Regions from separate parts of the Priestia sp. TRN 1309 genome, predicted to be linked through region 2. Evidence: predicted binding sites of a transcription regulator. Region 2 holds the regulator's gene; each other region holds the start of a gene.
What was found. The regulator Rex, encoded in region 2, represses fermentation and respiration genes when NADH is low (regulators of the CRP and FNR family bind a similar motif). The targets are predictions, from matches to a motif close to TTGTGAAATATTTCACAA.
Positions count from the first base shown of each region.

Region 1 (11,072 bases), on a different contig from region 2:
ATAAGAAGCAGCAAGGCATTAACAGGCAAAAGCTTCATGGCAACTTTTCGTGAACGATCTCTAATGTCATCCATCGTACGGATCGTCGCAAAAATAAGTCCGTGCCATAAGCAAAGCATCGTTAGCGTCACGCCGCCCGTTATGGTATATAGATTCACAATATCCGAAAAGCCGGCATTCATTTGCATGTTGCGCTCAACAGGCAATCCTTTCATTAGTGCTGAAAATAAGATGCCGAAAATGAGCGGTGGAAAAAGACTTCCAAAGAAGATAACCCAATCCCACGCATTTTTCCACGCTTGTTTTTCAACTTTTCCTCGAAATTCAAATGCTACACCGCGTCCGATAAGCGAAAGCAACAGAAGAACAAAAAGAACATATGACCCGCTTAATAGCGTTGCATACCAGTTTGGAAAAGCGGCAAACATAGCACCGATTGCTGAAATTAACCAAACTTCATTTGCATCCCAAAAAGGACCGATTGTATTAATAAAAGCTCGTCGCTCTAAGTCGTTTCTTCCTAAAAAGTGAGACACCATTCCAATCCCAAAATCAAAGCCTTCTAAAAAGATAAAACCAACAAACAGAATGGATACTAGCAAATACCAGAATTCATTAAGAGAAAACATTGTATCCCTCCTTTGTAAACGGATCAGTTGATGTTACTTTTGTATGTGCTTCGTGATCGTGATCTGGACCTTTTTTAATTTCTTTAACGAACAAGAACACCATAATCACAGCTAAAATTAAGTAAAAGAACGAAAACGAGATAATAGAAAATAGCAATTCACCTGCTGTTACACCAGGAGACACGGCATCTTCGGTTTTCATATAGCCAAATACAACCCAAGGCTGACGGCCAATCTCTGTCATAATCCAACCTGCTGAGCTTCCAAGGAACGGAAAGGCGATGGCAATCGTCATAATACGTAAAAATAGTTTGCTTTCTTGAAGTTTTTTACGAGAAAGCAAGTACGTACCCCAAATGCCTAATGCACATAATACGCCACCTAGACCAGCCATAATGCGGAAACTCCAAAACGTTGTTCGAACGGGTGGAATATAATTTCCTTCTCCATATTTCGCCGTATACTGCTGCTGCAGCTCATTCATTCCAGGAACGGAGCCTGAAAACTTACCGTATGATAAGAAGCTTAATAAGTAAGGTATTTTGATTTCACTCGTATTTTTCTTTTCATCAGGGTGAATATTTGCTGTTACTGTCCAAGCACCTGGACTTCCGCTGTTTTCCCATAATCCTTCACTTGCGGCCATTTTCATCGGCTGTGTTTTAACTAAATATCCGGCCTGTTCATGCCCAGATAGTGCAATTCCTACACCTGAAACTAGCCCTACAAGGATAGCAACTTGAAATGATTTTTTAGCAAAAGCCACATGTTTTTTCTTCAAGAGCATAACAGCGCTGACACCCGTGATAAAAAAGGCGCCTGTTGCAAACGAACCTAAAATTGTATGAGGGAATTCGACCCACAGCTGACCGTTCGTTAACAATTTAAAGAAGTCATTCATTTCTAAACGGCCATTATTTAGCTCCATTCCGACCGGATGCTGCATAAAAGAATTAGCCGTTAAAATAAAGAACGCTGAAAAGATAGTACCTAGACTAACAAGCCAAATACATAGACAGTGCAGCCATTTAGGCAAACGATCCCACCCGAAAATCCACAGTCCAAGGAAAGTGGACTCCATAAAAAACGCGAGCAGTGCTTCAATAGCGAGCGGCGCACCGAATACATCTCCTACAAATCTTGAGTACTCTGACCAGTTCATGCCAAACTGAAATTCTTGTAAAATACCTGTTACGACTCCGACAGCAAAGTTAATCAGGAATAAGTGCCCCCAAAACTTTGCCATCTTTTTATACTGTTCATCTTTTTTTACTACGTACATCGTTTCCATGATCGCTACTAAAAAGACAAGGCCGATAGACAGCGGTACAAAGATAAAATGAAACAGCGTCGTTGATGCAAATTGAATACGTGATAGTATGACTGTATCCATCTTCTTTCTCCTTTCATATATAAGAACATTCATCATTTCCATAGATACTTTGCTCATTTCTGAGCATCTTTTACTTATATTGTGAAACATTGAGCATAACAATTCGAGAAATATGCTCAACATTTCACAAACATGTGTAATGTCTCTCTTTCTATTTACATAGTATAGTCTATTTTTTTAGCTGTGCACGTACATTTTTTGAACGTTTTTAGACTAAAACGTGACTTTCTTGTGACAAAAAAGGGAAGGATCTCTTTATTTTTTCATAAAAAAAGCACGCTCTGATTTGAGCTTGCTTCTCTACGGTCGATATTTTGCTTTCGCATTTAATTTAGATTGACGAATGATTTGGTTAATGACTTCAGAAAATACAATACCAATGGCAATTGAACCTGAAATCATAAAGGCTTTTGCTGCAAGACTAATCGCTTCATTATAATTATTTTCTACAAAGTTACGCATGGCATCGTATGCTGTTCCCCCTGGAACGAGCGGAATAATACCTGCTACGGTGAAAATAATGATCGGCGTACGATAAATTTTTGCGTAAATTTGACTAATAATAGCAATAAAAAAGGCCGATGCTACAGTGCTTGGAATTTCATCTACACCATAGAACGTTAGCAAATAGTAAATGAGCCAGCCAATCATTCCGACAAAGCCACTTTTTAATAATGATTCACGTGGAACATTAAAAATGATCCCAAACGCTGCTGAAGCAATAAAACTTGTAATTATCTGCTCTACGATATGCATATGATGCCTCCCTTCTATAGAAGCGTAAATACAATGGCAATACCTGCACCAATAGCAAATGCCGTCAGAAACGCTTCTGCTCCTTTTGATAATCCAGACAGTAAATGTCCCGCCATTAAATCTCGCACTGCATTGGTAATCGATAACCCAGGAACGAGAGGCATAACGGATCCAATAATAATTTTATCAATTTGCGTTCCTAGTCCTGAAGCGACTAAAAGAGCTGATAAAAGTCCAATAACTAACGAAGCGGTAAACTCAGCAAAAAAGCGAATCGGAATAAGACGGTGGAAATACACCACGGTTAAAAATCCGAGACCTCCTGAAAACATCGCTGGAATAAAGTCCGTCCATAAACCTTGAAACATGATTAAAAAGCATCCGCTAGAAATGGATGCAGCTGCAAGTTGAACCCATAGTGGAAAAGCTACGTTCGTTGCTTCAATTTCTTGTAGCATTTCATACGCTTCCTCCAAGGAGATGTTTCCTTGACTGATGGTTCTTGAGACGCTATTTACCATAGTTACTTTTTTTAAATCGGTCGTTCGTTCGGAAATACGAATTAACTTCGTTTTCGTCGGTTCTTTCGTTTCAAGTGAAAACATAATCCCTGTTGGCGTCACATAGCTGTGGGATTTTTTTATACCGTAAGACGCTGCAATCCGCATCATTGTGTCTTCTACTCGATACGTTTCTGCTCCGCTTTCTAACATAATTTTACCTGCTAGTAAGCTAACGTCCATAATTTCATATTTATCTAATTTTTGTTGTGTCATCAAATCGCTCCAAACATATTAAAGCTTGGTTTTTTCCCCTACAGCATACAGTGTATAAGAAAGAGGGAAGTGGACGCAATGGTTAATGCAAAAAAGTGTGGACTTTTTGTCTCACACTTTCAGGAATAGTATATACATTCCTTATCAATTCATACGTTTTGTGGTCTCACGCTCTACTAATACAGGTGCCATTTTATACTGTACCTGATCTATTTCTTGCTGACCCTGAATTTGCTGAAGTAAGAGGTTTACTGCTTTTTCAGCCATTTTTTCCATCGGTTGACGGATGGTTGTTAGCGGAGGTTGCGCTTCACTAGCTTCTGTAATATCATCAAACCCTATAACAGACAAATCCGCTGGAACGTGAAGTCCGTTTTGCCACGCACAGTGTATCACTTTCAGAGCAATGTAATCCGTAGCACAAATAAGCGCAGTTGGGGGCTCTGGATGATGAGCTAGCTCATTTATAAACTGATATAGTTCATCTGAGTTATTCATATCTTCTTTCACAAACTTTGCGTTTGCTGACGGTACATACTGATAAAACAGAGACAGACGGTGCTCGACTCCGCTTACAGCTTTTCCAACGAACCCGATATTCTTATGGCCAAGGTCCGTTAAGTGAGCAACAGCTAATTGTATTCCCACCGCATCATCTACATGTACAATTGGCCAAAGTGCAGAAGAGCCGTCTCCTGTAAGAGAAACGTAAGGCGTTTGATATTGTTTTAATACGTCTACAAACGGATGCGGAGCGGCTACATAATCTAATAAAATGACTCCATCAAACCAATGATTCATCATCACATTTAATTGACGCTCAGCCGTTGTTTCTTGGTAATCCGTATGTCCAATAAGAACGTCCATCCCTCGACTTTGAACTTGCTGCTGTACCTTTTTTAACAGCTCGATTAAAAATGGGTCTTTTAAATCTCTAATTAATATCCCGATAATCCCTGTTTTTTGGGCCCGCAGAGCTGCCGCAAATGGATTTGTCTGATACCCTAAATGAGCTGCTGCTTTTAGTACTTTTTGTTTTGTTTTTTCACTGATTTTAATTTTACCGTCTTTATTATTGAAGATTCTTGATACCGTAGCTAATGAAACACCCGCTTCTTTTGCTACTTCTGTAATCGTGACTTTTTTTCTCCCCATTCGTACCGACTCCTATTTCCTTTTAGTCTATCGACCAAGTAAACATTTTTCTTTATTATACTACTAGAAGTCGGAACCACCCAAAACTACCTTCCCTACTTTTCACTAAACAGCCACTTTAACACATCTTGAATTTTTTGATCCCAATATGCCCAGTCGTGACTTCCTTTTCCTTCTTCATATGTAAAACAAATAGGCTCTTGCTTACATCGCTCGGAAAAACGTTTATTTTCCTGATATAAAAAATCTTCCGTTCCACAGCATTGATAAATACGCGGAGTCACTTCTCCATAGCGCCGGCGATTTTCAAGCAGCCAGAAAAGATCATCCTCAGGTCTAATAACAGGCGGGATGCCAAAAATCAAAGGATAATCTAGGAACTGAACTTCCCCTCGCTCTCCAAGCCCTTCAATGTCCATCACTCCTGATAAACTGGCAGCTGCAGAAAATTGATGTGGTTTGCGAAACGCCCATTTTAAAGCGCCGTACCCTCCCATAGAAAGACCAGCCACAAAATTATCTTCTCTTTTTTCCGATAACGGAAAGAATGACCTAGCCAATTGAGGAAGTTCTTCTGTTACAAACGTCCAATACTTCTTTCCATAAGCCATATCTCTATAAAAGCTACGATCTACATTTGGCATTACAACTGCAAGTCCTAATTCTGATGCGTAGCGTTCAATCGAAGTTCTTCTCATCCATATCGTATGATCATCAGAAAGACCGTGTAATAAATAGAGCGTAGGGTGTTTCTCACTTCTTGTATTGGTTTGTAAACCAATCTGAGATTTTGTTTGCTGCGGTATCAAAACGTTCATTGAAGTACTTATTTGCAATACTTCTGAAAAAAAATCACATTGAATAAACGCCATATTTCTCTTCCCCCTTACTTTTTCTTCCCTATTGATTGATAACAAAACGTACATAATTCATATAAAAGTTAAAAAATAGTTTGATTATTTACAATTTTTAGTTTAACATAAAAACATCTTTTATGAAAACGTTTTACGTATAACGTTTTTTTAAATTAAAATAGTGAACGCGATTCAAAGGAGGAATTTATATGGGGATAGTAAAAGTAACTTCTGACGAGTATAAGGAGCAAAAAGGAAATCTATTTTTTGTTATTTTCATTTCATGTGCAGCTGCTTTTGGAGGGTTACTTTACGGCTATGACACAGCCGTCATTTCAGGGGCTATTGGGTTGATGGAAGTGCATTTTAATCTCAGTCCAACGATGGTAGGTTTTGTTGTATCCAGTTTGCTGCTCGGGGGTGCCGTTGGGGTACTTTCTTCAGGAAAACTGAGTGATCGATTCGGTAGAAAAGGTATCTTGCTTTTAGCAGCTTCTTTATTTATCGTATCCGCAATTATGCAAGCGCTATCTTCAACCATCTCTTTTGTGATTATTTCTCGAATTATTGGAGGGCTAGGCATTGGTATGGCCTCCGTTCTTTCTATTACCTATATTTCTGAAATAGCCCCTCCGCACATGCGCGGCCGCTTAGGCTCTCTTTATCAATTTGCTGTTGCCGTTGGGATTGTTTCTGTCTATTTTGTAAATGACTACATTTTATCTATTGGGGAAGACGCATGGCAGAATTCCACAGGATGGCGCTACATTATCGGTGCTTCTGGGATTCCAGCTCTTTTATTTCTTCTTATCCTTTCTCCTGTTCCTGAAAGTCCGAGGTGGCTAGTAAAAGCAAACCGCACTGTAGAAGCTATGGACATTTTAATTAAAATCAATGGTACACACATTGCACGCCAAGAGCTGTATCATATTGAGCAATCGTTAAAAGAAAATCAACCGGCTTCTCTTTCGCTTTTTAAAGAGGCAGGCCTTCGAAAAGCGTTGCTTATTGGTATTCTACTTGCAGCCTTTCAACAGCTTGTCGGAATCAATGCCATTATTTATTACGCCCCGCAAGTTTTTGAAGCAGCTGGAGCTAGAGGAGATTTATCGCTCCTTGTTACGTCTATGATTGGTGTAGCTGCCTTTTTAGGCGTTCTTTGTTCCATGTGGCTTATCGACCGGATTGGCCGCAAAGCTTTATTACTTATTGGCACAGCCGGTATGGCCGTTACGCAGCTTCTCGTTTCTTTTGGATTTCATTCACAGGGTACTGAAGGCTTGACTACTAGTTTACTTATTGTTTTTTATTTATTTCTTTTTAATATTTCTATGGGACCTGTTGTATGGGTTGTGATTTCTGAAATTTTTCCTAATCATGCGAGAGGCTATGCAATGTCTATTTCTACCTTTTTCTTGTGGATAGCTAATTGGTTTGTGTCTCAGTTTTTTCCTATTCTTTGGAACAAAGCTGGAGGATCTTTTACCTTTTTATCTTTTATGATTATGTGTATCGCTTCATTTTTGTTTATATGGAAGTGGGTGCCAGAAACAAAAGGAAAGTCACTTGAAGAAATTGAACATATATGGAAGTAAGGGAAGAGGTTGGGGTATAACTAAATGAATCCAATCTAAAGAAAAACAAATGGGATACATGAGCTAAACGGCTTATGACACCGTAGTTGATTTCCGTGCAAGACTTCGCTTTCCGCGGGAGTCTTCATCTCGCCCTCCAATCAACTACTAGAAGAATTTAAACAGATGAAAACTATGTTCACCCTAACAAAAAAACCGAACCACTAATCAAAAATTTTGATCAATGGTTCGGTTTTACTTTGTCTAAAATACTTTCGTCCCAGCCTCTTCTTTTTATCGAATTTGTCCATCTCCGTAAATAATATATTTTAATGTTGTTAATTCCTTTAATCCCATTGGTCCACGCGCATGAAGCTTTTGTGTACTAATTCCGATTTCTGCCCCGAAACCAAACTCTTCTCCGTCCGTAAACCTCGTCGAAGCATTCACATAAACAGCAGCTGAATTAACGCGCTGTAAAAAACGCTGAGCATGAGCATAATTTGTTGTTACAATCGCTTCAGAATGATGTGAACTATGAACATTAATATGGGAAATCGCTTCATCGATGTCATCTACGATTTTAACTGCCATGATGAAATCCAAATATTCTTTCTTCCAATCCTCATCCCCTGCTGGAACAAGATCTGGAACGATTGTGAGCGCACGTTCATCACCGCGTACTTCTACATCTTTCTCTCGTAGCGCTTGAACAATAATCGGCAAAAATTCATGAGCCGCCCGTTCATGAATAATCAGCTTTTCGGCTGAGTTGCACACCGCTGGACGAGATGTTTTTGCATTAATGACAATACTGGCTGCCATGTCACGGTCATATTCTTCATCAACATAAATGTGGCAGTTCCCGGTTCCTGTCTCAATAACAGGAACCGTTGCATTTTTTACCACCGCTTCAATTAAACCAGCACCGCCTCGAGGAATTAATACATCGATATATTCATTTAGCTTCATTAACTCCAGTGCTGTTTCTCTCGACGTATCTTCAATAAGCTGTACGCTATGCTCAGGAAATCCTGCACTTGCCGCAGCTTGGGATAATACAGAAACAATCGCTTGATTCGAATGAAATGCCTCACTGCCTCCGCGCAAAATAACCGCATTTCCTGCTTTTAAGCATAAGCCTGCTGCATCACATGTAACGTTTGGACGCGCTTCATAAATAATTCCTATGACACCAATAGGTACACGCTGCTGCCCAATTTGTAAGCCATTTGGTCGTTTGGCCATAGACAGCACTTCTCCTACCGGATCTGCAAGCGCAGCTACTTGGCGCAGGCCGTCTGCCATTCCATGAATCCGCTCTTCATTTAAAGATAGGCGATCCAACATCGCTTTTGACGTGCCTTTTTGAACGGCTTTTTCTACGTCTAATTTATTTGCTTTTAAAATCGTTTCTTGTTGATCCAATAAAGCAGCCGCCATTTTATAAAGTGCCTGCTGTTTTTGTTCGCTCGTTACATTTCCTAAGAAATAAGAGGCTTCTTTTGCCTGCTTTCCTTTAAGCTGCAATTCACTCATTTCATTACTCCTTCAGCTTGTTTTAAGAATAACGTTCCAATTTCTTGGCCTTCAATAATATCTCGCAAAATACTTGGTTCTTTCCCATTTGCTAGGATTAAGCTCACGCCTGCACTTGTAGCTGTTTTAGCAGCAGTCAGCTTTGTGACCATTCCGCCTGTTCCAACGTCAGTTCCACTATCTCCAGCAAAATTCTCAAGCTCCGGCGTGATGCCATCTATTACTTTCATTAATTTAGAGTTAGGGTTTTTTGTGGGATCTGAATCAAAGAAACCGTCAATATCAGATAAAATAACAAGTAAATCTGCGTGAATCAAAACTGAAACAATGGCGGATAAATTATCGTTATCTCCAAAACGCACGATGTTTTCAATCTCATCGATGGCAACTGTATCGTTTTCATTCACAATAGGAATCACTTTGTCTTCAATTAATTTTTCAAACGTGTTCACAACGTTATTGCGCACATGTTCATCTTCGATTACATCTTTTGTTAACAGTACTTGACCAACAATGTGACTATACTCACCAAAGAATTTACTATAGATATGCATAAGCTCACACTGCCCGACAGAGGCTGCTGCTTGTTTTTCTCGAATAGAAGTTGCCTTTTCTTTTAACTTTAGTTTTTTTACTCCCACTTGAACGGCACCTGATGTAACAAGCACAACTTCTTTTCCTGCATTCATTAAATCAGATAACACACGCGCTAGTTTTTCAATGCGTGCTAAGTTAATATCTCCGTTATCATAGGTCAACGTAGATGTCCCTACTTTGACTACGATACGCTTGCTATTTTGTAACTCTTGACGATGGTTCACTCATTTCATCTCCCTAACTAAAAACACCTAAATGCGTACTAATTTTTTTAAAAATTATAGCAGAGATTATGTGAAAAGTCTTATAGTTTTTCAAAGGGAATTTGAACTTTCTAATTTTTTAAATAATTAAGGGAAAAACTGGTGATAAAAGCGCTTTCTTCTTTTATAATGAAAGTTGTAAGGGGAACACACAATTACATAACGTTGTGTAGTAGTACAAACATCAGACAACTAAGGGATAGGGGGATTTGTAATGAATGCGGTTACGATTGTTATTGGATCTATCTGTATTTTAATGATTGCGTATCGGCTTTATGGAACATTCATGGCTGTTAAGGTCTTGAAACTAAACGATGCGCAAAAAACGCCGGCACATGAGCTTGAAGATGGAAAAGATTACGTGCCAACCAATCGATGGGTAACATTTGGTCATCACTTTGCAGCTATTGCAGCTGCGGGTCCGCTTGTTGGACCTATTTTAGCAGCTCAGTTTGGCTATTTGCCCGGACTGCTCTGGCTTTTAATCGGAGCTGTAATCGGAGGAGCCGTTCACGATGCAGTTGTGTTATTTGCATCTATGCGCCAAAAAGGCCAGTCGCTTTCAGAAGTGGCTAAAAAAGAGCTAGGACCCGTCGCTGGTTTTTGTACAGGTTTAGCTATGCTTTTTATCATTACCATTACAATGGCCGGTTTATCTATGGTCGTGTTACACGCCCTTGAGAAAAATCCTTGGGGTACATTCGCTGTTGGAATTACCATTCCGATCGCAATGGGGGTAGGTATTTACCACAAAAAAACAGGTAATTTAAAAGCGGCTTCTACCGTCGGCTTCATTTTAATTTTAATCGCCGTATTTAGCGGTCCTTATATTCAAGGAACAGCTTTAGGAGATTTTTTAACGCTAGATATTAAAACACTTTCAATTATTCTTCCCGTTTATGCATTTTTTGCAGCGGCCTTGCCCGTTTGGCTGCTTTTAGCACCTCGAGATTACTTAAGCAGCTTTATGAAAATTGGTGTCTTTATCGCGCTGATTGTAGGCGTGTTTTTCGTAAATCCAGCAATTCCATTTCCTGCAGTTACTGAATTTATTCACGGAGGCGGCCCTATTTTAGCAGGACCTGTGTGGCCGTTTATTTCCATTACGATCGCCTGCGGTGCTATTTCTGGCTTCCATGCATTTGTTGGTTCAGGAACAACCCCTAAGATGCTCGATCGTTGGAGTGACATTAAAGTTGTAGGCTTCGGCGCGATGTTAGTCGAATGCTTAGTAGGAATTATGGCATTAATTGCCGCAACTGCTTTACATCCTGGAGACTATTTTGCAATCAACTCTACACCTGAAGTATTCAAAACGCTTGGCATGAACGTAACGGCTCTTCCTCAGCTTAGCCAAGAAATTGGCCTAAACTTAGAAGGCCGTACAGGCGGCGCTGTTACACTGGCTGTAGGAATGACGTATATTTTCACGGAAATTCCTTGGTTCAGCCACCTGTCTTCTTACTTTTTTCAATTCGTTATTATGTTTGAAGCAGTGTTTATTTTGACTGCTATCGACGCGGGTACACGCGTTTC
Region 1 is NZ_JBOZGM010000005.1:61,571-72,642, reverse strand. It holds gene cydB (cytochrome d ubiquinol oxidase subunit II) at 1-629, opposite strand, end outside; gene ACRPLQ_RS19885 (cytochrome ubiquinol oxidase subunit I) at 616-2,022, opposite strand; gene ACRPLQ_RS19880 (threonine/serine exporter family protein) at 2,323-2,778, opposite strand; gene ACRPLQ_RS19875 (threonine/serine exporter family protein) at 2,793-3,554, opposite strand; gene ACRPLQ_RS19870 (LacI family DNA-binding transcriptional regulator) at 3,699-4,709, opposite strand; gene ACRPLQ_RS19865 (alpha/beta hydrolase) at 4,805-5,581, opposite strand; gene ACRPLQ_RS19860 (sugar porter family MFS transporter) at 5,773-7,158, shown strand; gene ACRPLQ_RS19855 (glutamate-5-semialdehyde dehydrogenase) at 7,432-8,676, opposite strand; gene proB (glutamate 5-kinase) at 8,673-9,497, opposite strand; gene cstA (carbon starvation protein CstA) at 9,751-11,072, shown strand, end outside.
Region 1: ACRPLQ_RS19885 (cytochrome ubiquinol oxidase subunit I) is a predicted target of Rex. The motif match lies at 2,135-2,152, and genes of this name have one in related genera.

Region 2 (11,072 bases):
CGAAGCAAGCTCTTGAACATCATCAGGAAGACAGTAATCTCTTCCCTTTACTAACGCATATGCTTGAATAGCCTTCATAAAGGAAACCGTGCCACGAGGACTAATACCTAATGAAACATGTGGATGAGAGCGAGTTTTGCGAATAATTTCAATGATATAGTTCTTGATCGTATCATCTACATAAATACTGCTTACAGCTTTTTGAGCCTGTACTAATTCTGGAACGCTCATAACAGGTTTGACATCTTCAAGATTAACTTGAGTCGATACGCCATTTAAAATTTGAAGCTCCTCTTCTTGCGTAGGATACCCCATGCTTAGTTTGAATAAAAAACGATCCAGCTGCGCTTCCGGCAAATGATAGGTCCCATCAAAATCAACGGGATTTTGAGTAGCCATCACAAAAAAAGGCGCCGGAATTTCCCGGGTGATACCATCGGTTGTTACATGATGCTCAGCCATTGCTTCTAAAAGCGCCGATTGTGTTTTAGGAGAAGTCCTGTTAATCTCATCAGCGAGTACTATGTGGCTCATGATAGGACCTGGACGAAAATGAAATTCCATATCTTTTGGACTGTAAATAGAAACACCTGTTACGTCGGACGGCAGCAAATCAGGCGTGAATTGAATTCGTTTAAATTCCGCATCAATTGATTTGGCCAGTGCCTTCACTAGCATCGTTTTTCCTACACCCGGTACATCTTCAAGCAAAATATGGCCCTCGGCAAGCAAAGCAACCAAACTCAACGTAGATACGTGACGTTTTCCAATCACAATTTGATCAATGTTTTCTAATACTTGGTTTAATTTATTATTAATATGATCGAGCTGAATCAACGAAGCTCCCCCTTAAAACTCAGTTAAGCCTTGAGTTTAGTAAGTTTTCCAATAAACATAGTACTATCTTAACAAATTTTAAAAAAATCTGAAAATATTAACGCACACAAAAAAGCGACCAAGTGAGTACTTGGTCGCTTTTTTAGGTAGGGCAGTGATTACATCATGCCGCCCATTCCACCCATGCCGCCCATGTCAGGCATTGCAGGTGCACCGCCTTCTTCTGGCTTGTCAGCAACAACTGCTTCAGTTGTTAAGAACATAGCCGCTACAGAAGAAGCATTTTGAAGAGCTGAACGCGTTACTTTTGTTGGGTCAACGATACCAGTGTCTAACATATTTACCCACTCGCCAGTTGCAGCGTTGAATCCAGTTCCAACTGCTTCGCCTTTTAGACGCTCAACGATTACTGATCCTTCTAAACCAGCGTTGTGAGCGATTTGACGTACAGGCTCTTCAATCGCACGCAATACGATGTTGATACCTGTAGCAGTGTCACCGTCAGCTTCGATGCTTGCTACTTTATTATAGATATTTACTAATGCAGTACCACCACCAGCTACGATACCTTCTTCAACCGCAGCACGCGTAGAGTTTAATGCATCTTCAATACGTAATTTACGTTCTTTTAACTCAGTTTCAGTTGCCGCACCAACTTTAATTACAGCTACGCCACCAGCAAGTTTTGCTAAACGCTCTTGTAATTTTTCACGGTCAAACTCTGAAGTTGTTTCTTCAAGCTGAGCTTTGATTTGGTTTACGCGTGCTAGGATATTTTCTGCGTTTCCTGCACCGTTTACAACTGTTGTATTTTCTTTTGTTACAACAATTTTAGAAGCGCGACCTAATTGATCGATGCCTGCTGTTTTTAAGTCAAGACCAAGCTCTTCAGTAATTACTTCTCCGCCTGTTAGAATAGCAACGTCTTGTAGCATTGCTTTACGGCGATCACCGAAACCAGGAGCTTTAACAGCTACAGCTGTAAATGTACCGCGAAGTTTGTTCACAACTAATGTTGCTAAAGCTTCACCTTCTACGTCTTCAGCAATGATTAATAGAGGCTTGCCTTGTTGAACAACTTGCTCTAATACCGGTAAGATTTCTTGAATGTTACCGATTTTTTTGTCTGTGATTAAGATGTATGGATCATCTAATACAGCTTCCATTTTATCTGAATCAGTTACCATGTAAGGAGATGCATATCCACGGTCAAACTGCATACCTTCTACCACTTCTAATTCAGTTGTGAAACCTTTTGATTCTTCAAGTGTGATAACGCCGTCGTTACCAACGCGCTCCATTGCTTCAGCAATTAATTGACCTACTTCTTCGTCAGCTGCTGAGATAGCCGCTACTTGAGCAATTGAATCTTTACCTTGAATTGGTTTAGAGATTGCTTTTAGTTCTTCAACCGCTACAGCTACTGCTTTTTCCATACCTTTACGGATACCCATTGGGTTAGCACCAGCCGTTACGTTTTTAAGACCTTCTCTGATCATTGCTTGCGCTAAAACTGTTGCAGTAGTTGTACCGTCACCAGCAACGTCGTTTGTTTTGCTAGCAACTTCGGCTACTAATTTAGCACCCATATTTTCAAATGCGTCTTCTAATTCGATTTCTTTTGCAATTGTTACACCGTCATTTGTAATAAGCGGTGAACCGAATTTCTTTTCCAATACAACGTTACGACCTTTTGGTCCAAGCGTTACTTTTACAGCATTTGCTAATGTATCTACACCACGTAGCATTGCGCGACGTGCTTCTTCGCTAAATTTAATGTCTTTTGCCATGTTCTTTGACCTCCTCAAGATGTTCTTAATAATCTATTTTTTACGTATGATAAGTTTGTGGTTAAAATTAGCCGATTACAGCTAAAATATCGCTTTCGCGTAAAATTAAGTATTCAGTACCTTCGTATTTTACTTCAGTACCCGCATATTTTGAGAAGATGATACGATCGCCCGCAGCTACTTCTAAAGCTACACGCTCACCGCTTTCTAATACTCGGCCTGTACCTACAGCAACAATTTTACCCTCTTGTGGCTTTTCTTTTGCACTGTCCGGTAACACGATACCGCTTGCTGTTTTTTCCTCAGATTTTACAAGTTCAATCACTACGCGATCACCTAATGGCTTTAACAAGTGAAACAACCTCCTCAAATAATATGTTTGCATTTTTATTAGCACTCAACCTCAACGAGTGCTAACACAATTATTATATTAAAACAAAGTGGGTTTTTTTTGCAAGTATTAAACAAAAAAAATTTAAAATTTACGACAACTACATATAATAGTCTTAGATTTCGACGATTTTGAGAAATAAAGCATTCTTTTCTCTGTTCAATAATATGTATGTTACAATACGAGCAAGAAGAAATTACTAACTTTACAGTACTTCTTCGACATATATACATAAAAACCTTTTAAAGGAGTATAGAAGATTGGAAAAACGTTATTGGTATGTTATCCTCACCTACATCCTTATGCAGTTTTCAGGAGTTGTTGGTATACCGCTGTTAAAATTAACAGGAATGTTTGATGACTATCCAGTTCGAACAGCGAATGTCATGCTTTTGACTTATTGGACTATCATTAGCTTTATCCTTGGTTTACTTATTGTCTTACTGCTGCTGCGCCGTGACATGTCCATGCGTATAGAACATGCTGGAAAAACGATTGCTGTTGTCTGGTCAGTCCTTGGGGTGTTTCTCGCTATGGCTGGTCAAGCTGTAGCAGGTATGATTGAGCACGCTCTTGGCATTACCCAAGTATCTGAAAACACACAAAATATTGTTAATCTTGTTAAAGCAACGCCGTTCCTTATTGTCGTTACGTCTGTTATTGGACCAATACTAGAAGAGATTATTTTCCGAAAGATTATTTTTGGTTCTCTTCACAAACGATACAATTTCTTTATCTCTGCATTTATTAGTTCCCTTATTTTCGCTGCGGTACACTGGGATTTTAAACATTTACTTGTGTATACAGCTATGGGATTTGTATTTGCATTCCTTTATGCAAGGACGAGACTAATTGTTGTACCTATTATTGCTCATGTTTTGATGAATACAATCGTTATTTTATCTCAAACTATTTTTGCAGATAAAATTATAGAAATGCAAAAACAAGCAGAACAAATGCAGTTCATTTTTGGAGGCATGTTTTTATGAAGAATATCCCTTTAACACGAGGGTTTATTTATATTATTATGGGGATTTTATTCACCTACTTGGCAATTCAAAATGCCCAGGAAACCGTCTGGAATTTCCCCACAATCTTATTTGCACTCGTAGCCGCATTCGATTTCAGGTTTGCGGTTCGCATCTTTATCTTGCACTACAAAATTAAAAAATTGCAGCAGCAATATAAAAATCAAGATGATTCATCCAAATAAAAAAACCACTGTTTCAGTGGTTTTTTTACATACTAACATCTTCTCTTTCTTGCTCTGCCCTTGCCTTTAACACTTTGCGATACGAAATGCGGGAAATAATGATGCTGATTTCATACAAAATTAAGAGCGGCACTGTCACCATCATGTGCGAGAGCAATTCCGGTGGTGTAATAAGTGCGGCAATAACTAGCAGTACGAAATAGGCATATTTTCGAATTTGAGATAAAAACATAGGCGTTATAATTCCTAAACGCGTCAAAAACATAACGACGACAGGAAGCTGAAACAACAAGCCAAAAGGCAGTGTGAGCTGCATTAAAAAAGAAAAGTATTCATTAATGCCAATCACTTGGTTTACATTCAGCTCATCAGAAACGCGCGTCATAAAATCAACGACAAATGGAAACAACACAAAATAAGAAAAAGAGACACCGCCGATAAAGAGAAAAATGGAAACAGGAATATATCCAAGCGTTACCTTACGCTCTTTTTCATATAAACCAGGACTAATAAATGCCCAAAGTTGATACAGTGCAACAGGAGCTGCAAGTACACAGCCGATAATAACAGCAAATTGCATATAAATCTTAACTGGATCTGTTAACCGAAATGCATTCATCGTTAAATTCTTTGCCTCATCAGCATGCTGTAAATAGACAATAACCTTATCCGCTATAAAAAAGCCGCCAATTGTGGCAATCACAAAGAAAAATAAAACAATTAAAATGCGTTTTCGCAGCTCTCCTATATGATCATATATTGACATTTCTTGTTCGGTCATACTATGATCACCCTTTTACTCTTTGTCATCTACTTGACGCTGTTTATCTTTTTCACGATCTTCTGATGCACCGCTAGCGGCATGCTTAAACTCTCTAAGCGTTTGGCCCACTGATCTTCCTAGCTCCGGTAACCGTTTCGGTCCAAAAATAAGCAGTGCTACAATCGCAATAATAATCCAACTGCCTGCTCCAATCCCCATATTCCCACTCTCCTTATTAATTTAGACTTAAGGAAATCGTAACACAGTCCGCCTTATTCAACAGGATAATTTTTCAAAAAGTAGACGAGCGACTGTAATTCTACAGCAAGATCAATATGATGGAGTCGAATCTCATCCGGTACGTTTAAGCGTGCAGGAGTAAAGTTTAAAATTCCTTTAATTCCGCAACTCACTAAACGATCAGTAATTTGCTGAGCAACAGTGGCAGGAACGGTTAAAATCGCTACTGAGATGTCATCACTCATATAATCTTCCAATTGGTCAAGATGATAGACCGGCACGTCGCCTACTTTCGTACCTACTTTATCTTCTATCACATCAAAAGCGCACTCAATTTTGGTGTTATTATTTTTAATAAAATTATAATTTAAAAAGGCCGTTCCTAGATTCCCTACGCCAATCAGTGCTACTTTCGTTACTTCATCTTGGTCTAACGTTTTACGGAAAAATGTAAGTAAATAATTCACATTGTAGCCGTATCCCTTTTTTCCTAATGCACCAAAGTAAGAAAAGTCCCGACGAATAGTAGCAGAATCCACTTTCACTGCCTCACTTAACTCCGCTGACGACACACGCTGTTTACCAGAAGCATGCAAATTTTTCAAAAAACGATAATAAAGCGGCAATCGCTTAGCCGTTGCTTGTGGTATTTTTAATTGTTCAGTGTTCACGTTGTACCCCCTCAGTTCATGTATGTCATTACTAACATTTTCAAGTCATATTGCATTACCTTTCACAAAGCATCAACCGCTTTGAGGTAGCGCTTCCAATTCTCTCTCTTTTCTCTTGTTTTATATATACTCCGCTTCACACCTCGACGGCTTTTGTCTATTCAGCACTCCTTAAAGTCGGTTTGTAGAACGAAGCAATTAGCCCTTCAAAGGATCGGTTTGTTAGTCATGACGGATTTTTTACATCCATCATAGATAAGTTCAGAGATGCACTTATCTCTTATTTTAACATAGTATCCTGTATAAAATGTGCAGGTAAAATCATTTTATTTCATGAATCAAAACATTCGCTTCATCATTTGTCCTTGTCCCTCTACAAATTACAAACGCTTGTAGGAAGAACTTGTAGTTAAAAATATGTTAAAATACACTATGGATATACTACTAGAGGTGAAAAAATGATTATTCTACAATTGAACGGTATTACAAAATACTATGGGGCAGAACCCATTTTATCGAATATAAAGTTAGAAGTACAATCAAAAGACCGCATTGCCCTAGTGGGACGAAACGGTGCTGGTAAATCAACTTTATTAAAAATTATTGCTGAGCAGCTTTCCTATGACAGCGGAGAAATTATTAAACCTAAGGGTGTTTCCATTGATTATATGGGACAAGATACAGTTCTTGAGTCAACACTCTCCATATGGGAAGAAATGATGACTGTCTTTGCTCCGTTAAAGAAGATGGAAAAAGAATTACGTACGCTTGAAACGAAGATGGGCGATCCAGATATTTTTAATGATTCAGTTCAATACGAAAAACTAACCAAAGAGTACGATCAGCTTCAAGTAACGTTCAAAGATTTAGGCGGCTATCAATATGAAGCGGATACACGATCTATTCTTCACGGTTTCCGTTTTTCAAACTTTGACTACAGCACCCCTATTTCCTCCTTAAGCGGTGGACAAAAAACGCGCCTGGCTCTTGCAAAACTGCTTTTAACAAAGCCTGATTTGCTTATTCTGGATGAGCCTACCAACCACTTAGATATTGAAACTTTAGCATGGCTGGAACAGTTTCTGCAAGGGTATGAAGGAGCTATTTTAATCGTTTCACATGATCGTTACTTCCTTGATAAAGTCGTAAATCAAGTGTATGAAGTCGTACAAAAAACAACGGTGAAGTACACGGGCAACTACTCTAAATACCTTGTACAAAAAGCAGAGCGATATGAAAAAGAGTTGCGTCAGTACGAAAAGCAGCAAGATGAAGTCGCAAAGCTGAATGATTTTATTCAGCGAAACATCGCCCGCGCATCGACTACAAAACGTGCGCAAAGCAGACGTAAACAGCTCGATCGAATGGAGTTAATAAATCGACCTAACGAAGGCGAAAAATCAGCTAGTTTTTCGTTTGAAATTGAACGTCAAAGCGGAAATGAAGTCTTAAATCTGGAAGATGTGTCTATCGGATATGATGAACACAACTATGTCGTCCAAGAGGCAAACCTTCGCATTAAAAAAGGGGAAAGCCTTGCGTTGGTTGGTCCTAATGGCGTGGGGAAATCAACTTTATTAAAAGGCATTGTGGATAAACTCAGCTTCAAGACTGGGACCATTTCCTTTGGCTCAAATGTAATGGTTGGTTATTACGACCAAGAGCAAGCCAATTTAACGTCTAATAAAACCGTTTTAAATGAACTTTGGGATGACTACCCAGCCAAACCTGAAAAAGAAATCCGTACAGCGCTTGGAAATTTTCTGTTTTCAGGTGATGATGTACTGAAAATCGTTTCCACGCTCAGCGGTGGTGAAAAAGCACGTTTGGCTCTTGCGAAGCTTATGCTTCAAAAAGCTAACTTCTTAATTTTGGATGAACCTACTAACCATCTTGATTTAGATAGCAAACAAGTACTCGAGAATGCGTTAATTGATTACCCAGGGACTCTATTATTTGTTTCACATGACCGTTATTTTATTAATCGTATTGCCAATAAAATAGCAGAGCTATCTCCTGAAGGAGTAGAAGAATTTCTTGGAGATTATGACTATTATGTAGAAAAGAAAGCAGAAATAGAGGAAATCAAAGAATTAGAAAATATAAAAGCAAACGAAGAACGTACGGTAAAAGTAGATAAACAGTCCTATAAACAAGATAAAGAACAAAAGAAATTGATGAGACAGCGAACGCGCCGCATTGAAGAAATTGAAACTGAAGTAAACAAATTAGAAGCCGCCCAAGCGGCGAATGAAGAACTTCTTTGTGACCCTGAAATTTATCAAAATCACGAAGAAGTATCAAGATTAAACGGTGAAAATGAAAAAATTTCTTCACAGTTATCCACATTAATGGAAGAGTGGGAAGAATTACAGCTGCTTCTAGAAGAGTAGCCTATATTTTTGCGTATCTATTCATCCTATTTACTTGTTCATGCGCTTAAGAGCAAGCTTTATCCACTCTGTGAATAAATAGTGGATATCTGTCTGATTTTCATAATTAAAACTTGTTGATAACAGGTCCGTGTACTGAGTGCACGGACTTTTCCACATAATTATCCACAGTCAATTCTAAATTTATTGAATATTGTTGATAAATCATTTTTATCCACAAAAAAAGACGAATGAGAAATAAATCTCATTCGTCACTTACTCTTCCAAGTCCAAACCGGGGTTTGCATTTAATGACATATCTGAACGTTTTCCTTGAGCAAATCGTACGCTTGCTGCTGCTCCAATCATTGCGGCATTATCCGTACATAGAGATAGCGGCGGGATAATAAGCTCAATATTTGATAGGGGTTCAAATGCCTCTTCTAGCGCTGCTCTAAGCCCTTTATTAGCAGCAACTCCTCCTGCTAATAAAACTTGCTTAACGTTATATTCCTTTGCAGCTTTAATCGTTTTAGTTACTAACACATCAATGACACTCGCTTGAAAGCTAGCAGCAAGTGTTTGTGGAAGAATCTCTTCACCTTTTTGCTTCGCATTGTGGACAGTGTTAATAACTGCTGATTTTAATCCACTGAAACTAAAATCATAGGATCCTTCTTCTAGCCAAGCACGCGGCAAATCAATTAATGGCTCTCCTTCATGTGCAAGGCGGTCAATATGAGGTCCGCCTGGATATGGAAGGTTTAACGTGCGGGCTACTTTATCGTAGGCTTCTCCTGCTGCATCATCTCTTGTTTCACCGATCACTTTAAAATGACCGTGACTTTCCATGTATATAAGCTCCGTATGCCCGCCAGATACAACTAGCGATAAGAGCGGGAATTCTAGTTTTTTGATTAGCTGATTTGCGTAAATATGTCCTGCAATATGATGAACACCAATTAATGGCTTTTGATGTGCAAATGCTAGCGCTTTGGCTGCATTTACGCCAATAAGAAGTGCTCCCACAAGCCCTGGTCCTTCCGTTACAGCTATTGCATCTATATCTGCAAACGTCAAGTTCGCTTGATTTAAAGTTTCTTCAACTACTACTGTAATTTGTTCTACATGATGACGAGATGCAATTTCCGGTACGACACCGCCAAATCGTTTATGGCTTTCTATTTGAGAGGCCACCACATTGGCTACAATTTCATGACCGTTTCGAATCACAGCTGCTGCTGTCTCATCACAGCTTGTTTCTAATGCTAAAATTAATTGATTTTCATTCATAAATTCACCCACATAACTAATGCATCCTCATTGTTATCAGAATAATAATTCTTACGAATACCTCCAGGTTTAAAACCTAGCTTTTGATACAATGATTGTGCAATATGATTAGATACCCTAACTTCTAATGTCATTGACGTAGCACCTAGTTTTCGAAGAACGTCCATCACGTTGCGCAGCAGCAATTCACCGAGTCCCTTGCCTCGGTAGTCTGGCAATAGCGCAATGTTGGTTACATGTGCTTCGTCAATAACAATCCACGTTCCGCAATAACCAATAATATTTTCTCCTTCTTCCATCACAATGTAAGTTGAAAATTGATTATTGGTTAACTCATTTTGAAATGCTTCTGCACTCCAAGGTGTCGTAAAAGACTTCTCTTCGATTTTCACTACTTGATCAATATCTTTAACTTCCATTAAACGAAACTTAATTGTTAGTTTCATGTTATACCTTCTTTTATCCTTTTTGCTGTGAAGCAAGCCAGTTGGCTTCTGCTTCAGCTAAACGAATGTAGTTCGGAACAAAAGTATGCACAGACTGCGGCTCTTTCTTCATTCCTAAGAAAGCCAATTCACTTGGTCTTGGGTTAAACTGCTGAACATGGGCAAATACAGCTTGTTTACTCAACACTTCTTTTAACGCCTCTTCATGCATGGAAAGATCATTGCCTATGAATAAAATAGGTTTGTTGTATGACTTTAAATGTTCCGCCCAGTCCTTATTAATAACAAGTCGGTCACTTTCAACTTCTACAAGACCTCGTTCGTTATTCCATTCATATAGTCCTGTATAAAGCTGCTGACGGCGCGCATCAAATAACGGAGCAATATATCCATCAAAATAACGACCGTTTGCTGCTAGTGCCTCAAGGCTAGATACACCTATTAAAGGAATATTTAAAGTCCAAGCAAGTGTCTTGGCAATGGTAACACCAATGCGTACACCGGTATAGGACCCGGGACCGTGTGCCACTACAATACGGTCTAGCTCGCTTGGCGCAATATCACAATCTTTTAACAAAGATTCCACAGCGTTCATCACACGAACAGAGTGATTCTTTTTTAGATTCGTAATAATTTCTCCAATTACTTTGTTTTCTTCAACGACAGCAACACCCATGACAAAATTGGATGTATCAATGGCTAACATTTTCATCTTTTAAAAAGCTCCTTACATATTTCAACGTACCGACTGCCTATCGCTTTTACAAGGATTTTACGAGTCGTTTCGTTTTCATGGTAAATATTGATTTGAATATATTCATTAGGAAGCTGCTCTTCAATCAGGTGAGCCCACTCCACGACCGTCACGCCATCTCCTTCAAAATACTCATCGAACCCTAGGTCTTCAAATTCATCCCCTAGACGGTACACATCCATATGGTAAAGAGGAAGGCGACCGCTTTTGTATTCTTTAATGATAGTAAATGTCGGGCTATTCACATTGCGTTCAATTCCTAAGCCTTTAGCTAAACTTTTTGTGAATGTTGTCTTTCCAGC
Region 2 is NZ_JBOZGM010000014.1:7,327-18,398, forward strand. It holds gene ACRPLQ_RS26085 (AAA family ATPase) at 1-837, opposite strand, end outside; gene groL (chaperonin GroEL) at 996-2,627, opposite strand; gene groES (co-chaperone GroES) at 2,695-2,979, opposite strand; gene ACRPLQ_RS26100 (CPBP family intramembrane glutamic endopeptidase) at 3,279-4,007, shown strand; gene ACRPLQ_RS26105 (YdiK family protein) at 4,004-4,231, shown strand; gene tatC (twin-arginine translocase subunit TatC) at 4,257-5,012, opposite strand; gene tatA (twin-arginine translocase TatA/TatE family subunit) at 5,028-5,213, opposite strand; gene ACRPLQ_RS26120 (redox-sensing transcriptional repressor Rex) at 5,267-5,905, opposite strand; gene ACRPLQ_RS26125 (ABC-F family ATP-binding cassette domain-containing protein) at 6,364-8,298, shown strand; gene tsaD (tRNA (adenosine(37)-N6)-threonylcarbamoyltransferase complex transferase subunit TsaD) at 8,554-9,570, opposite strand; gene rimI (ribosomal protein S18-alanine N-acetyltransferase) at 9,567-10,016, opposite strand; gene tsaB (tRNA (adenosine(37)-N6)-threonylcarbamoyltransferase complex dimerization subunit type 1 TsaB) at 10,030-10,728, opposite strand; gene tsaE (tRNA (adenosine(37)-N6)-threonylcarbamoyltransferase complex ATPase subunit type 1 TsaE) at 10,725-11,072, opposite strand, start outside.

Region 3 (11,072 bases), on a different contig from region 2:
GAATGTCCAATAGAAGTCTGAAATATATGATTCAAAAGAAAAAAAGCATGTGATACATGCTTTTTTTCTTTAATTTATGTATGAATTGTAAAACGATTCATACGAATACGTAATCAAATTGTTTTCTTTTGCAAAACACTCAATGGAAACAGGAAATAAGAACCCGTATTTTTTTAAAATTGCAATATTTTTTTCGAATTGCTCGCAGTCGCTTTCTTCAATCGGCCGATGTTGAATCGCTTCAATCACGGCAATTATTGTCTGAAGGCTACTAATGACTTGCAATGCTTCATCGAGTAAGCCATTATATAAATGGTCTGTACAATAATCTGGATTTAATAATTGATCAGGATTAAGCTTATCTACAGATACATACCGAGGTAACAAGTCATAGCGAAGCTGTTCAGTCAACTCTTCTATGTAATTCTCCATTTCTGGCGGAGCTGCTTGGGCAATTTTCATGGTTACCCCCCCTTTTTTCTCTTAACTTATGTCTCTTTATTTAGCATAACATAAACATAAAACGAGAACTTCAGGTAGTTATTTCCTCCTAATTATTTACAAGTTCTTTTTAAAGATTAAAGGATATTTACTAGTATGTAAGGAAGGGATTAAATATGAGTATACACGGCCAATGGCTAGAAGATAAAATCACAAAAAATGATGCAGGGCAAACAATTGAAGATTATTTAAAAACGAAATGGCGTATTCCCAAAAAAACGTTGCATCAGTTTCGGATGAATAAAAATGTGCTTATAAACGGTGAGCCTTTACCATGGAGGAATACTCTTAAGGAAAATGATAGAGTATCACTCCCTTTTTTTGAAGCAGAATCTAATGAAATAACACCTTACAATGTTAATATAGAGATTTTGTTTGAAGATGAACACGTGCTAATCGTAAACAAACCAATAAACATAGATACTCATCCTTCATCAGAGCAGGACCAAAAAACTCTTTTAAATGCTGTAGCTGCTTATTTTCAAAAAATAGGCCTCCAAACAAAACCTAGACACGTTCACCGTTTGGACAGCGATACATCAGGTGCTATCTTATTCACGAAGCATTTTGTAGCAAGCTCTGTGTTTGACCAGCTGCTGGCTGAACGTAAAATTAATCGGACTTATGTTGCTCTTGTCCAAGGACTCATGAAACAAGAGCAAGGAATCGTTAATGAACCTATTGGACGCGATCGCCATCACGCTACGAGAAGAAGAGTATCTAGAACGGGACAAGCTGCCAAAACATCTTATCGCGTGTTAAAGCGCAATATGGCAAAAAATGAAACGCTTATTGAACTTTCGCTCGAGACCGGACGCACTCACCAAATACGTGTTCATATGAGTCACGTCGGCCATCCATTACTTGGTGATACGCTTTATGGCGGAAAGAGATTAAAAGATCAGCAGCAAGCTTTACATGCCATTAAGCTTTCTTTTATACACCCGTTTACACATCAGCGCGTGTCAGCTGTTGCACCTCTAGATCAGCAGGTTTTTTTACCGTACAGCAACTTGTTTTCCTATTAAATAAAAAAGAGCGCCAATATGTTATTGGCGCTCTTTTTTATTTAATTTTAAATTGACGAATCAAGTTCGCCAATTCTTCACTAATCTCTTGCAAATGTTCAGCCGATTGAGAAACAGTAGAAATAGCTCTAATTTGTTCTTCTGTAGAAGCCGTAATTTCTTCCGTTCCTGCTGCTGATTGCTGTGCAATAGCTGCTATACTTTGAATGGCCGCTACCACGTCTTCCTTATGCTCATCAATGCTGTCCATGCTGCTTGTTACATGTTCGACAGCCGCTGCCACCTGCTCAATGGTAGTAGCAATTTCACGAAAAGCTTGTTCTGTGTCTCCTACCACAAAGTCTTGAGATTTTGAAAGTTCTTCTGTCCGGTTGCATTCTTCACGAGCAGCCGCGACTTCCCCTTGAATCGCTGCAATCGTGTGGCGAACTTGTTCAGTAGCCTGAGAGGACTGTTCAGCAAGTTTTCGTACCTCTTCAGCTACTACCGCAAATCCTTTGCCATGTTCTCCTGCACGAGCTGCTTCAATACTAGCATTTAGTGCAAGTAAATTTGTCTGATCTGAAATGCTATTAATTGTAAAAATAATAGATTCAATTTCTTTCATCTTACTTGTTAACTCTTCCATTACCGTTTGAACACCGTGAATCGTCTGAGATGATTCGGTAGTTTGGTTGCGAAGCAGCTGCATTTGTTTTAAGCCTTTTTCATTGATGGTTACAGCTTCAATCGTCATTTTATTAATCTGGGCGTTTTGTTCAATGACTTCTTCAATTTGTGAAGATAAACTCATCGTTTTGTGATTAGTAGAGTCAGCGTCAGAAGCCTGCTGCGTGGCGCCGCTGGCAATCTCATGGATAGCCCGGCCAATTTCTTCACTGGATGCAGTTGCTTCTTCAGATACAGCACTCAAGTCTTCAACAGACGTTTTTACTGTCTCAACAGACGTCTGAACCGTGCCAATCAATGTTTTCATTTTAGCTACCATATCGTTAAATAAATGAGTAAGTTCACCAATTTCATCTTTTGACTTCGTCTGAACCTGAACTGTTAAATCGCCAGCTGTTACTTTGGCTACTTCGTTTTTCAAGCGGCGAATCGGATTCGTAATGATTCTTGAGAAAAAGATGGTTAACACCACTGATAATAAGATGCCAATTAACGCAATCCAGACAATCACATTCAGTAAATGATGAGCGCTTGAGAGCATTTCATTATAAATAAAGGCGTTTCCTATCTTCCAATTTGTTCCTTCGAGAGTATCATATGCCATCACTCTCTCTTCACCTTGAAAGGTATACTTCATGAAATCTTTATTCCGGTCTGCTTCGTACATTTTTTTCATAAATGGCTGATTCATTAAATTTTTTCCAGCTTCTGTTGGATGAACGAGCGCTGTGCCATTTTGATCAAATAAAAATGCATATCCACCGTGATTTACTTCTGCTTTACCTACAATGTTTTTTAATGCATCTAAGTCTAAATCAGTAGCTATAACGCCCAGCACATTTTTAGTATCTGGATCTAAAATAGCCTTTGCAATCGTCACAACCGTCTTTTTCGTTGCTGCATCTTCATATGGATCCGTGTAAACAACCTCTTCAGGTGATTCTACTGCTTGTTTGTACCACACCCTGGAAGTCGGATCATAGTTTGAACCAAACTCTTGCTTGGGAACAGAATACATTCCCTTATTTTTAGTGCCTATGTATTCAAGTGCCAGGTTTGGATATTTTTCTTTAAACTGCGTAAACTCTTTTTGAACCGTATTCCATGTAAAATACGGATTTTTCTCTTGGTTTGTTTGATTTCCTTCCTGCTTAACAAAATTAACGATTACATCATTTTCACTATACGTCAGCAAAGAACGACTATACATGTCTAAGTACGTATGAATCGTTTCTTTTAACTCTTTCACTTGACTTTGAGACTGAATCTCTACATCTTTTTCTATTTGTGTTTTGGTAAATTGATAAACAGCCCCTGAAACAACTAATAATAAAATAGCTATAAAAATACTAAAAAATACTACGAGCTTTGCACTTAACCTCTTCATTCCCTCACCCTTCTACAAAAATCTTTATATTACTAATAACGGCTTTTCATTTTCATTTTTGAAGAAGTTTTTGTGATTTATTTCAAATTTCTCCAAAAATAAAACCAGCCCATCCTTTCATAACGAAAGAACGTGCTGGTTTTATTTTTGCTTTTCGTATGCATCAGGTTCAATATGAACAAGCGTATCTTTAATCTGATGCTCATCGTTCATCATATGTTCAATTTGATCAGCAATTTCATGGCTTTTAATAACATTTAAATGGGGATCTACTTTAACAGTTACATCAATCACGACTTGATTACCAAGCTTGCGCGCTTTCACATCTTCTACTTCTTTTACACCTTCTACAAGCCCAATGCTTTCTTTGTAGTGCCCTAACTTTTCTTCATCAAATCCGTCCGTTAAGGAGTGAGCCGCTTCTTTAAAAATCTCGATGGCTGTTTTACAAATAATAATTCCCACAGCAAAAGCAGCTACCACGTCCAGCCAGGGCAGGCCGAATTGTGAGCCGAAAATTCCCACAACAGCCCCTATACTCACAAGTGCATCAGACAAATTATCTTTAGCAACCGCATATAAAGACTGGCTATCAAGTTTTTTAGCAATCTTAATATTATACCGGTAGACACCACCCATAACAGCAGCCGCTCCAAGACCTACCCAAGCAGCCAGTAAATTAGGCGCTTCAGATTTGTCCATAAATAATGACTGACCCGCGTCGACCAATACTTCTAGTCCGATGACCATCATGATAAAAGAAGCAATAAGTGAAGAGATATGTTCCGCTCTGGAATGTCCATAGGGATGATCATTATCGCGAGGTTTTTTAGAGATTTTTAAGCCGACTAAGACGGCAATTGATGCAATAATATCTGTAACATTATTAAGACCGTCGGCTTTTAAAGCAGAGGAAGCGGTGACACCCGCAATAATAAGTTTACATGCTGATAAAAAGATATATGATAAGATACTAACCCAAGCGCCTTTTTGGGCTTGCTCATAGTAGTTCTCCATCCCTTCCACTCCTTTATTCAAAATAAGCAAACTTAGTGTAACAAATGGATTTCGTGTGGGTCTATAGAAACATTATTGGCTGTTAACATACAAATAGAGAATGTTAAACTCTTTAGCTTTCTGCAAAACAAGTTGCCTTTACTCAACACTTTAAACGTTTAAGATCTTTCTAAATGTGGCACTTCATGTAGAAGAACCCTTTTTTAAATCGCCCTGTAAAATTGTTTACTATTTTTTTAAGGGTGTGATTTTTATCACAGCCGAGGGTATTTATTCTTGTTACACTAACATTGTGAAAAACATCACAAAATAAAATTCAAAGGATGATACAAATGAAAACACAATTTACACCAAAGACACGAAAAGTTGCCGTTATCGGAACTGGTTTTGTTGGCTCAAGCTACGCTTTTTCAATGGTCAATCAAGGTATTGCCAATGAATTAGTGTTAATCGATATGAACAAAGAAAAAGCAGAAGGCGAAGCACGCGATATCAATCATGGAATGCCATTTGCCACACCGATGAAAATCTGGGCTGGAGATTATAAAGACTGCGCTGATGCTGATTTAGTAGTTATTACAGCGGGCGCTAATCAAGCTCCAGGGGAAACGCGCTTAGATCTAGTTGAAAAAAACGTTAAAATTTTTGAATGCATTGTAAAAGATATTATGAACAGCGGATTTGACGGCATCATTTTAGTGGCAACAAATCCAGTTGATATTCTCGCACACGTTACACAAAAAGTATCAGGATTACCAAACGAACGAGTAATTGGTTCAGGAACGATTCTTGACACAGCTCGCTTCCGCTACTTGTTAAGCGACTATTTCGAAGTAGATTCTCGCAACGTCCACGCTTATATTATGGGGGAACATGGAGATACGGAATTTCCTGTTTGGAGCCACGCGCAAATTGGCGGTGTGAAGCTCGAACATTTTATCAATACTGCTGCTATTGAAAAAGAGCCGGATATGCAGCATCTATTCGAACAAACACGCGATGCGGCTTACCATATTATTAATCGAAAAGGAGCGACTTATTACGGAATTGCGATGGGACTTGTACGCATAACCAAGGCTATTTTAGATGATGAAAATTCTATTTTAACGGTATCTGCTTTATTAGAAGGACAATACGGTATTTCTGATGTGTATATCGGCGTGCCGGCTATCATTAATAAAAACGGCGTGCGCCAAATTATTGAATTGAATTTAACTCCTCACGAACAGCAGCAGCTCGAGCACTCTGCTAGCATTCTTAAGCAAACTCGCGACAGAGCTTTTGTGTAACATCAAAAGATTTTTGCGGGGGACTCCCCCGCTCCCTTGTTTTAAATATGTAGTAGAGGTGTATGAATATGACGTGGACTCAAGTATATAATCCGTTAAATAATATTTGGCTTTCTGCACTAATTGCACTCATCCCCATCATCTTTTTCTTTATTGCTTTAACTCTTTTGAAATTAAAAGGACACATTGCTGCTGGTATTACGGTACTTCTTTCTATGATTATTGCTATTTATTTTTATGATATGCCTGCCTCAATGGTCTTAGGAGCCACAGGCTATGGGTTTTTGTATGCACTTTGGCCCATCAGCTATATTATTATCGGCGCGGTGTTCTTATACAAGCTAACTGTCAAAAGCGGACAGTTTACTACCATTAGGCAATCTATTATTTCAATAACCGATGACCCCCGCTTGCAAATGCTGCTTGTTGCTTTTTCCTTTAATGCTTTTTTAGAAGGAGCAGCAGGATTTGGAGCTCCAATTGCCATTACAGCAGCGCTTCTAGTTGGACTTGGATTCAAACCGTTAAAAGCAGCGGCGCTATGCTTAATTGCTAATACAGCTTCAGGAGCTTTTGGCGCCATGGGGATTCCTGTCATTGTCGCAGGACAAGTATCTGGCATTGATCCAAAAGAAATTGCTCATTTTCTTGGCACGCAGCTTCCGATTATTTCTTTTCTTATCCCTTTTTTACTTGTCTTTATTATGGATGGGATAAAAGGATTAAAAGACGTATGGAAAGCAACGAGCATCACAGCCATTTCCTATGCACTGACGCAGTATTTAACTGTTACATACATCGGCCCTGAACTTCCAAATATCACATCTTCTATTGTGAGTTTGCTTGCTCTTGCTTTTTATATTAAAAGAACAAGCCCGGCAGCAGCTAAAAGCTTCAGCCTGTCACCAAAACAAATTTTAAAGGCTTGGTCTCCTTTTATTCTATTAACGATACTCGTTACGGCTTGGAGCATTTCTTTTGTCAAAACGGCGCTTGAACATCTGAACCTGCTTATTAACGTCCCATTTTTACACAATCACGTAATTAAAGCAGCGCCTTTAGTAAAAGATCCTACGCCTTACGCTGCTGTCTTAAAAATAGACTTATTTGCAGCAACAGGTACGGCAATTCTTATCGCTTGTATCCTTTCAGTTTTCTTGCTTAACGTATCGGCAAAAGTGGCATGGACCACTCTTTTGGAAACCGTAAAAGAACTATCAAGACCTATTATGACGATTATGATGGTCATTGCTTTTGCTTTTATTTCAAATTATTCAGGACAGTCCTCTACACTTGGATTGGCACTCGCTACATCAGCTGCTTATTTTCCATTTTTATCTCCATTTCTTGGCTGGATTGGCGTATTTCTAACGGGGTCTGTCGTATCGAATAATGCGCTGTTCGGCAACTTGCAGCTAACTACTGCTCAGCAAATTAATGTCTTGCCAATTATTCTCGTAGCGGCTAATACTGCCGGCGGCGTGATGGCTAAAATGCTTTCTCCTCAATCAATTGCTGTCGCTGCTGGAGCAGTAGGTTTAGCCGGAAAAGAGGGTGAACTGTTTAAATACACGCTCAAATACAGCATGGGATTTTTGATACTAGGAGGATTTGTTACCTTTTTATTGGCTTGGTGGTTATGATAAAAAACTGCTAAAAATCCTGTTATTACCTTGTTTCTTTCATTTAAACAAACGTTTGATTATATAAAAAAGTCCCCAGTTAGCGCCGGGGATTTTTTTATTCTGAAATAAGTAAACCTATATTGCCAAATTGTTTTCCTTTATCTAATCGTTCGCAAGCTGCAGCTGCCTCTGACAGCGGATAGAATCTATCGACGATTGGTTTAATTTGATGTTTCTCTATAAAATCCATCATGTCCACAAATTCTTCCTGACTTCCCATAGATGTGCCAAGTATATTGAATTGAGGATAAAAAATAGTTCTTAGAGGCAATTCAACTTCATTTCCAGAACTCGCACCAAAATTAACAATTCTTCCATTTGGCTTTAGTATTTCAAAATACGTCGGAAATAAAGCTGCCCCCACACTATCAAGTATGATATCTACTTTTCTATCGTTGATTTCTTCTTTTAGGTTACTTCCACTGTCTAATGCATAATCAGCTCCGTACTCTAGGGCTTGCTTTCTTTTTTCATCACTTCTAGAAGTAACCGTTACGTCAGCTCCGATAGCTTTTGCGAATAACAAGCCATAAGTCGCGACTCCGCTCCCTATACCAGGAATAAGTAGATGTTCTCCTTTTTTTAACTGCCCTTTTGTAAAGAGAGCTCTATACGCAGTTAAAGCTGATAATGAAAGAACTCCCGCTTGTTTCCAAGATAGATAAGGCGGCTTTTGCACAACATTATCCGCTTTTATGATTACATACTCTGCAAACGTTCCATTCGATGGACCACCTAAAATTTTAGGCGTAAACGGAATGTCCTCTATACGATCCCACTCCAGACTTGGATTAATGATCACTTCTATTCCAATTTTTAAACCTTTTACGCCTTCTCCCACTTCTTCTATAATACCTGCACCGTCTGAACCGGGAATAAACGGCTTATCTCCTTTGCCTCGATTATTCATAACAAATAAATCTCTCCGGTTTAAACCTGCTGTTTTTAACCTTACTTTTACTTCTCCTCTTTCAGGGGGCATCTCCTGAAGATCTCTGTAATTCATGCCTGCTATACCGCTTTTCTCACTATGTATAATGACTTTCATGATTTCGCCTCCTCTTAATCTACTCTACTAAAAAGCTCAAAACCGCAAAAGAAATATGCCCAAAAAAAGGAAAAAAACTTTTAAAATCGCTTTTTCACTGTTTTATCTTTATTTTTCTGTATCCTAAAAGTATTCAGCTTCTTTTATTACAGTTTTGTTACAAAAAAGATTATTTGTAACAAAACGAATATAAAATAGAAAAATCGGTTTAAAAATCCTGATAAATCAACATTTATCCGCAATTTATTTACTATATCTACTTCAGAAACTAGTAAAAATCTAAAAAAATTTAAGAAAAAAAGACAAAACACTTTCTTTTATTACAGATTTATTGTAATATAAATGTAACAAAAGAAATATAAAACACATAATCGTTACATAAATAAGGTTAATTAATTAGGAGTGAGTTAGAAATGAAAAAAATTGGACTAGTTTTATCATCAATCGCTATTTTCTTTACACTAAGCACTGGAGTTACAGCACAAACAACATCTTCAACACTAACGGATGCAAATGCTGTCAAAATTGCAGCTAGTGCCAGCAATCATTTCTGGAGTGCTCTGCACGGTTATAAAAACAAACCATGTACAGAACGTACATTTGAATATAAAGGAACTGAGTACGTGTACCTTTGCCCTGAATTTGATACAAAAGCTGAGCTATCAAGCTACTTATCTGAGACATTTACAAATAGTGCAGTAGAAAAAGGATTAACAAATTACGGCTATATCACATATAACGGCAAACTTGCACATCCAATCGGCGACGGATTCAGCATGTTAGAGTGGTCAAAAGCAAAAACAAAGCTTGTGTATCAAACAGCAACAGTTCGCTCTTATGAATTCACAGTTCCAACTGTAGATGGCGGCAGTGTAAAACGAACTGTCACATTCTATAAATCTAATTCTCAGTGGAAAGTAAATAAATTTGACGCTGTTCAATAATAAAAAAAGCAGGCCTGCTTGAGCAGACCTGCTTTTTTCTTTTTGATCGATAACATAAATAAAACTTCTACTTACAGCGCTCTAATAGCTGTAAATAGAAGTTGAGATCACAAGTTTAAGTAAATCAAATTTTGTCGAATCCTGTAGAAACATTGATAAGTTACGTTTTATATTACAGGCTAAATTGCTTGTTGTCAACATGATTTAACAAAAAGATAAATCGACATATACTAAACATATCAAAGACTTTTTGATATCGCAGTTGGCAGACATTATTCTATACATATATCAATGCAAGCAAGAAAGAAGCGCTCTTCATTTCCCATTAAAAATAAAAACATTAGCTTGGATTTTGTTCATGTTCCTTTGGGTTATCATGTACAGGGTGCGCCCCTGGGAATAACCTTTGAGCTTTTTCATGAAGGTTTTTGTTTTCATAATTAAATGCGCTATACGTTCGCTGCCCTTCTTCCCATGAAGTAGATTTCCCCAGTTTTTGATTAACCGGAGAGCCGAAGGGACCGTCTGGAAATTCTTCAGCGGTTATATACTCGTGGCTTTTTTCTACTGTAGAGAAATCACGATACGAGGGCTGTTTGTCTTCTTTCAATGATTTCACCCCTTCTTTCTAGAAGATTTTCTACTAGTATGCACACTTCTTTGTAAAAAACCCTCTTAAATTAGTCTAAATCAGGGTATGATAACTATACATTTACTTTTTAAAGGAGTTGAACAGCTTGGAACCTAGACCTCAGAAAGGAACTTTTTTCCGAGAAAAAATCTTAAATAATAAATTTGTTGTATATACAATTATTATTTTTATTCTCAGCATGACTATTTTTTCATTATCAAAAATCGGATTTATTTTAATTCCTATCTCTATTTTTATTAAAACAATCGCACTGCCGATTATCTTAGCAGGAATTTGCTTTTATTTATTTAATCCGCTTGTTGACTTTTTAGAACGAAAAGGTGTAAAACGAATTATTTCCATTCTTGTTTTATACATAGTGATTATCGGCGCATTAGCCATTATTATTTCATCGGTTATCCCGCCTCTAAAAAATCAAGTTGACCGTCTTATTGATAATATCCCAGAGCTGACGCATGACGTTCAGCATGCGGTGACGAATCTTTCGAATAACCGATATGTCGAACAGGGTCTTCAGTCGGCTAACACGGACCTAGATAAGATTTCAAAAGATGCATCAAAACACTTGAGCAAATATGTTTCTGGATTTTCAAGCGGTATTGTGAACTTTGTCGGTACCATTACAGAAATTATATTATCGGTTGCCGTTTTACCCTTTATTCTTTTCTACTTATTAAAAGATGGGAAAAACTTACCTAATTACATTGTAAAACTGCTTCCAAACCGCTCTCGTTCTGAAGCTAAATTCATTTTAGCCGACATGAACCACGCATTAAGCGCATATATTCGCGGGCAAATTTTTGTTGCGATTTGTATAGGTGTACTGCTTTTCATTGGCTATCTGATTATTGG
Region 3 is NZ_JBOZGM010000008.1:41,576-52,647, reverse strand. It holds gene ACRPLQ_RS23915 (YhcU family protein) at 70-462, opposite strand; gene ACRPLQ_RS23910 (RluA family pseudouridine synthase) at 618-1,529, shown strand; gene ACRPLQ_RS23905 (methyl-accepting chemotaxis protein) at 1,567-3,585, opposite strand; gene ACRPLQ_RS23900 (cation diffusion facilitator family transporter) at 3,727-4,602, opposite strand; gene ACRPLQ_RS23895 (L-lactate dehydrogenase) at 4,935-5,891, shown strand; gene ACRPLQ_RS23890 (lactate permease LctP family transporter) at 5,954-7,534, shown strand; gene ACRPLQ_RS23885 (zinc-binding dehydrogenase) at 7,632-8,624, opposite strand; gene ACRPLQ_RS23880 (IseA DL-endopeptidase inhibitor family protein) at 9,038-9,568, shown strand; gene ACRPLQ_RS23875 (hypothetical protein) at 9,909-10,178, opposite strand; gene ACRPLQ_RS23870 (AI-2E family transporter) at 10,306-11,072, shown strand, end outside.
Region 3: ACRPLQ_RS23895 (L-lactate dehydrogenase) is a predicted target of Rex. The motif match lies at 4,893-4,910, and genes of this name have one in related genera.